Regions from separate parts of the Methylomonas sp. HYX-M1 genome, predicted to be linked through region 2. Evidence: predicted binding sites of a transcription regulator. Region 2 holds the regulator's gene; the other holds the start of a gene.

Region 1 (3,415 bases), 2.2 Mb from region 2:
GCCCGCTCACCCAAACCGTTGATGGTGCATTCCACTTGCCGCGCGCCGTTCATCACCGCCGACAGCGAATTGGCCACCGCCAAACCCAAATCGTTATGGCAGTGCACCGAGAAGATGGCTTTGTCGGAATTGGGGATGCGTTTGATCAAATTCGCGATGGTAGCGCCGAACTGTTGCGGCATGCTGTAACCCACCGTATCCGGAATATTCAAGGTGCTGGCGCCGGCGTCGATCACAGCTTCCAGGATGCGGCACAAAAAATCCTCTTCGGAACGACCGGCGTCCTCCGGCGAAAACTCCACATTGTCGGTATATTGCCGCGCCCGCTTAACCGCCCGCACCGCATACTCGATCACCTGATCCGGCTGCATGTTCAGTTTTTTCGCCATATGGATAGGCGAAGTCGCGATGAAGGTATGGATGCGCGAACTTTTGGCGCCTTTCAAGGCTTCGCCGGCCCGGTCTATATCCTTGTCTAAAGCTCTGGCCAAACCGCACACGGTACTGTCTTTGATCGCGTCGGCCACCGCCTGCACCGCTTCGAAATCGCCCTGACTGGCGGCCGGAAAGCCTGCTTCTATCACATCGACTTTCATCCGCTCCAGCGCTCTGGCAATTCGCACTTTTTCGTCGCGCGTCATCGATGCACCCGGGCTTTGTTCGCCGTCGCGCAAAGTCGTATCGAAAATAATCAATCTGTCTTTCATGAGGACTCCGTCATGAAACTATCGGCCCTGCGGCCGGGAAATAAAAAGTATTTGTTAAACGCGGGATAGAGTAGTTGCCCCTCAGGGCAGCAGTCTCAAAGATAGGACGCAAGCCGCATTGCATAGGGCAGGGCCTGAAATCGAAGTGCTTGATGTGATAGGGATTACGGCTGTCATGGCGCGCACTATAGCCGATTGCGGCAAACGACTCAAGCGCGAGCGTTTTAGCAAGGCAAACGCTCCGGCTGCCGAAGCGCTTGCCTCTTGGCAATTATGCGGCCAACACCATGACCGCTTTGAGTTTTTTCATTGCGCTTTGCTCCAGTTGCCGGATACGTTCCGCCGACACCTGGTAACGATCGGCCAAGTCGTGCAACGTGGCTTTTTCTTCCGACAACCAGCGGCTGACTAAAATATCGCGGCTTCTGTCGTCCAGTTCGGCCATCGCATTAACCAAAATGTCTTCCTTGCGCTCTTGCCAATCGCTGTTTTCCAACAACAAGGCCGGGTCGGCGTTTTGTTGTTCCAAGTACGCGATAGGCGCGACTTGGCGGTCGTCTTCGTCTTCGGCGCCGGGTTCCAGAGCGACGTCCGCTCCGTCCATACGTCTCTCCATTTCGTAAACCACGTCGACACCGACGTCCAGATTTTCGGCAATCGCAGCGGCATCGGCCGGCGATAAATGATTCAGATCCTTTTTCAACTTTCTCAAGTTGAAGAACAACTTACGCTGAGCTTTAGTCGTAGCCACCTTGACAATACGCCAATTTTTTATCACGTATTCGTGTATCTCGGCCTTAATCCAATGTACGGCGAACGACACCAAGCGCACCCCCATATCCGGATCGAAGCGCTTAACCGCTTTCATCAAGCCGACGTTGCCCTCTTGAACGATGTCCGCCATAGGCAAACCGTATCCGGCATACCCTCTGGCGACGTGGGCCACAAAGCGCAGATTAGACATCACCAACTCTCGAGCAGCGCTCAAATCGCCATCGTCCCGGTAGCGAACCGCCAAATCGTATTCTTGCTCGGCCGACAATTTCGGCACACGCGCAATCAGAGCCAAATAACTGTCGAACGTCCCAACCGTCAAATTCACCGGTAAAGCCAACATATTCATTGCCAACTCCAATCAATCCACAATTGTTTAACTGGAGACGATTTTAGCACTCGATTCACAAGAGTGCTAATAACAGCTGAAAATTTATTTTCGCTTCCAGCATTCACTACTACAACCCAGGCCACCGTCGCGAATTTCGCAAGGTATTCTTTCAGCACCTGAATGTAGTTTTCATGAGATCTTTGGCCTTCGGGGCCTGTTGCAAAACTTCATTTCAGGCCCGGATGGGTCTGATGCAATTCAGAGTTGGCACGCGCCAATTCAGCAATAACATCCCGCCATGCGGAAGGCGGAACGCGGTCATCGGATGACGGGATGATACGCGGGTTTTTGTACTTCTTTGCATTTCCGTGCATTCTCAAATAGCCCGATGGCCGAACCCAAAATATTCGAGAAGCGCGCAGGCGATTTTTCTGTCGGATGGCTCGAGATTTGTCTCGGCGGATAAGCCCTGTAGGGACGCTTGAGTGGCCGATTAGATACGTTTCGGACAAGATCATCTCAAAATCACCTTTTAACGGAAAACCTTGCCAAGCTTTATTTTGAATTGGGCTGAATAGTTACGGACGGCTTTGCTATACCGCACCGGTCGCGCAATTCCAACCGAACACCTTTGGTCTGTTCGACGTGTTGGGCAATGTCTGGGAATGGACGGACAATTGATAGTGCCTGCCGCTAACCGGGAAAACTCGGCGAATTTTATCCCGCTGCGCCAAGCCATGGGCACACGCACAATAAAAAAGGGCCGTAAAGCCCTTTTTTGTTGCTGATATAAAAAGGTTATTTCAAAAACATACATTAAAAGCGTACATAACCCACCGTTAAACCACAATCTCATTCACCCCCATTGCCGGCGCCGGCCCCTCGATGCGACCGGCCCGGATATAAACCCTCCCGCCCACCGTGCCCGTTCCTCGCACGCTGACCACGCCGCCGTCCAATAGCGTCACCACGCTGACGTCGTTCGCGCTGCTGGCCACCGTGCCGACCAGCAACGGGTCGCGCGGCAATAAACTGGTAAAGGCGGTCCAGACGTTGGCGGTTTCCTCGCCGATTTGAATGGTCTGGTTGACGCTGTCCAGGCCGGCTTCGATCGCCACGCTATTGATCACGCCCTTGACGATCTCGCCGCCCAATGTGATCGCCACCAACTGCCCGACCCGAGCCAAGGGGAATACGTCGTTATCCAGCGGCAGGGTGGCCGACTTGATCACCGGCGCCGGCTGCTGGCCGGACAGGATGCGCTCGCCCAATAGCCGGCAGCCGATCACGTCGGTCATCAGCGCGTTGCTGACGGTGGGCGCCAAGCGGTCGCCGGCGCTGCCTGCCAGACGGCACCAACCGAGCACGCCGCCGATGTCGCCGCCGTGCACGTAGACGCCGTTGGCTTGAGTGGCGATGGCCGGCCGCAGGCTGACTTGCTTCAAGGCCGCCTCGGGTATCGCCAGATCGGCCGCCGCAACGCTGAAGTACCAGGGATAAACCGGATAGCGCGGTTGCACGGTGATTTGTTGCAAACTGTTGTGCGGCACCGCTACGCAACCGATGTCAGCGACTAGCCCCACTAAGGCCTGGATAGGCGTCT
Region 2 (3,415 bases):
TGTTTTCCGGATTGGTGACCGCCTGACGTTTGGCGGACTGACCGACCAACACTTCGTTGTCGCCGGTAAAGGCGATGATGGAAGGCGTGGTACGCGCGCCTTCGCTGTTTTCGATGACGCGCGCGGTGCCGTTGTCCAGCACCGCCACGCAAGAATTGGTGGTTCCCAAATCTATACCGATCATTTTACCCATTGATGTTCTCCGGACTTGAATTTAGTTGTAAATAAGTTGTTAGCGATATGCGGTTGATGATTTAAATTTCAAGCCTGCTCATCGATTTTTGCACTATCGGCGGGTTTGTCTTCCGCTTTTGCCACGACCACCATAGCCGGGCGCAACAAGCGGCCGTTCAGCACATAACCTTTTTGGAATACGGTAATAACGTGACCCGGCTCAACGCTGGTACTCGGCTGCATGACCATCGCCTGATGCAACTCCGGATTAAACGGTTGACCGGTGGGATCGATTGCTTCGATGTTGAATTTTGCAAATACGGATTCGAACTGCTTAATCGTCAGCTCGCTGCCCTCGCGTAATTTAGCCATCTCCGGGCTGTCGCCGGTAGCGGCTTGTATACCTAATTCCAGGCTATCCAGGACCGAAAGCAATTCTTTTGCGAACTTGGCCAATCCGTATTTGCGCTCGTCGTCCAATTCTTTTTGTATGCGCTTTTTCAGATTGTCCATCTCCGCCGCAGCACGCATGGCTTTATCCAAATTGGCCGCCGCCTGTTGCTGCGCTTCTTCCAACTGGGCACGTAAAGCATCCAGTTCCGCGCTTTGCTCGGCAGACTGCGGCGCCTCTTCTCCAACCGGCTCGTTAAACGCGTGTTTGGTTTGCTCAAGCACTTCGGCAATTAATTCACTGTCTGTCTGCTGCTCGTGGCTTGATTGCTGATGACTCATGTTCTACTCCACAGTATTAATTTTTTTCAGTCCGTAAACGATAGGGACGATTATTTACTATTCAAGGCCGCTCCCAATAATTTTGCGGTAACGTCGACGTAGGGAATGATTTTCTCGTAAGCCATCCGGGTAGGGCCGATCACTCCGAGTACCCCGACCACTTCATCGTTGACCGAATAGGACGAAGTCACCAAACTGCAATGATCGAAGGCCCGGTACCCGGACTCCTCGCCGATGAAAATCTGCACGCCTTCCGAGTTAAGACATTGATCCAACAGGTGAATCACTCCTTGCTTCTGACTGAATGCCTCGAACAACTGTTTCAATCTATCCATATGCGACAATTCCGAAAACCCCATCAGATTGGTCTCGCCGCTTAGCACATAATCTTCCTTCGGCTGCTGCTCGAACGCCAATTTAGCCATATTCACCGCATCTATCATGCCCTGATTGACCTGGTTCTTATCCTGTTCCATGTCGGATAAAATCAGTTCCCGGATGCGAGCCAGACTTTGACCGCTATAGACCGAATTCAGGTAATTGGCGGCCTGCTGCAATTCCGATGCGGCGAAAACCCGCTCGGTATGGATAATCTTGTTATGCACTTCGTCGCCGTCGGTCACGAATATCACCAGAACCCGGCCACTCGACATCGGCAGGAATTCGATGTGCCGCAGCGTGACCGACTCCCGGCGCGGCAAAGTCACCACACCTGCCATTTTGCTGACTTCAGACAACAACTTGGAAGCCTTGGACAATAACTCGGCCGGCGCGTCGGCTTCCGACAACATGTGGCTATGCAACTGATCCAATTCCTGCAATTGCAAAGGCTTAACCGTCAGCAAACTGTTGACGAACAAACGGTAGCCGCTGACGGTGGGTACTCTGCCGGCGGAGGTGTGCGGCGAATGAATCAATCCCAAATCTTCCAAATCGGCCATCACGTTGCGAATGGTTGCCGGACTCAGTTTGAGATTCGCATCCTTGGATAACACGCGCGATCCAACGGGCTGTCCGTCTTGGATATAACGCTCAACCAAGGTTTTTAATAGGTACAAAGACCTGTCGTTTAAATCTGGATTACTGGCCACAACCACTCCACCCGAAAAACCACTATTAGCACTCTAAGCCCAAGAGTGCCAGGAAAGCTAACAGCAAGCCGAAACCTTGTCAACCGCCCTGCCGGCCGGTTTCTCCAAATACGACTTACACGGGCTAACGCTTTATGAGCCGATTTTACGTATGCTGCTTGCGAAGAACTGGCAAACGAGCCCTGTTGCGATAGCGAAATTTAACTTTAATCGGTAGCTAAGCCGGCAGGTCCTATTTGTTCCGCCACCGCCTATAATTCCTTGCCGACTAGCCGGCATTGTGTGCTATGTTGCGCCACCCCTTGTGCCGGCCTACAACTAACGAGGTATAAAAGCATGCGTTTGGGACCATCCCGTTTATTAGCGCCCGCAATGGCCATCATCATATTAGCGACCGGATGCGCCTCAAGCGCTGCGAAAAACCCGGACGACCCGTTCGAGGGGTGGAACCGCAGCATGCAGGGATTCAACGATAGCCTGGACGATTACGTGATGAAACCGGTCGCCAGAGGTTACCGCTGGATAACGCCCGACATCGTAGACAGCGGCGTGACCAATTTCTTCAGCAACTTGGACGACATCCGCGTCGTCATCAATAACACCCTGCAAGGTAAGCTGGACGAAGCCGGCCAGGATACCGCGCGCTTGCTGCTCAATACCACGGCGGGTATAGGCGGATTAATCGACGTTGCCAGCGGCTTGGACTTCCCCAAGCATAAGGAAGATTTCGATCAAACCTTGGGCGTCTGGGGAGTCCCCGCCGGCCCGTATTTAGTCTTGCCGTTATTAGGACCGAGTTCGCCGCGTGGAATATTCGGTTTGCTGGGCGACACAGCCACCAATCCGATTAGCTATACGGGCTTATATTTTTCCTCGGCCACGGTCTCCCGGGCCGTATCCATCGGCCTAGGCGCGCTAAATACGACCGATTTACGGGCGGATAATTTGGAAAACGAAAAAATCGCCACTGAAGCCGCTTTAGATCGCTACGCTTTTTTCCGCGGTGCCTACCTGTCGCAAAGAAATTATTTGGTTCATGACGGCAACGTACCGCCGCAAGACTTGCTGGACATCGAGGAACTGGATGACAAACTGTCCCCGGTAAATCCTTATTGAGGCGGATGCCGCCAAGGCAAATCGCTCCGAATAAAAATGCCGGCTGGAGCACGCGTTAGTATTTGGCGACTTGGGATCGAATCAGGATTCGATCCCGGAAAATTTGGCATAAATTTTGTTGCCCAATGACTCCGGATAAACCGTCTTGGCCTTAATTCGAGCTTCATGATGACTAATAACAACGTTCTAAGCCCCTCACAAATCGAGCATTTATCGTCGTTACGATACATCAACAACATCGACGAGCATATGCGCATCGTATCCAGCGTAAAGGTGTTGGATAACGCACATCAGCACGACAA

What was found. Region 2 encodes HrcA, which represses chaperone genes, less so after heat shock. Its sites were predicted from a motif close to TNTTAGCACTCNNNNNNNNNGAGTGCTAANA; they were not measured.
Region 1: rpoH (RNA polymerase sigma factor RpoH) is a predicted target of HrcA. The motif match lies at 1,872-1,902, and genes of this name have one in related genera.

What each region holds. Positions count from the first base shown of each region.
Region 1 is NZ_CP160405.1:3,425,410-3,428,824, forward strand. It holds gene AB0A83_RS15475 (2-isopropylmalate synthase) at 1-707, opposite strand, end outside; gene rpoH (RNA polymerase sigma factor RpoH) at 979-1,830, opposite strand; gene AB0A83_RS15485 (SUMF1/EgtB/PvdO family nonheme iron enzyme) at 2,383-2,493, shown strand; gene AB0A83_RS15490 (hypothetical protein) at 2,652-3,415, opposite strand, start outside.
Region 2 is NZ_CP160405.1:1,273,868-1,277,282, reverse strand. It holds gene dnaK (molecular chaperone DnaK) at 1-193, opposite strand, end outside; gene grpE (nucleotide exchange factor GrpE) at 262-906, opposite strand; gene hrcA (heat-inducible transcriptional repressor HrcA) at 957-1,997, opposite strand; gene AB0A83_RS06025 (VacJ family lipoprotein) at 2,370-3,113, shown strand; gene AB0A83_RS06020 (hypothetical protein) at 3,282-3,415, shown strand, end outside.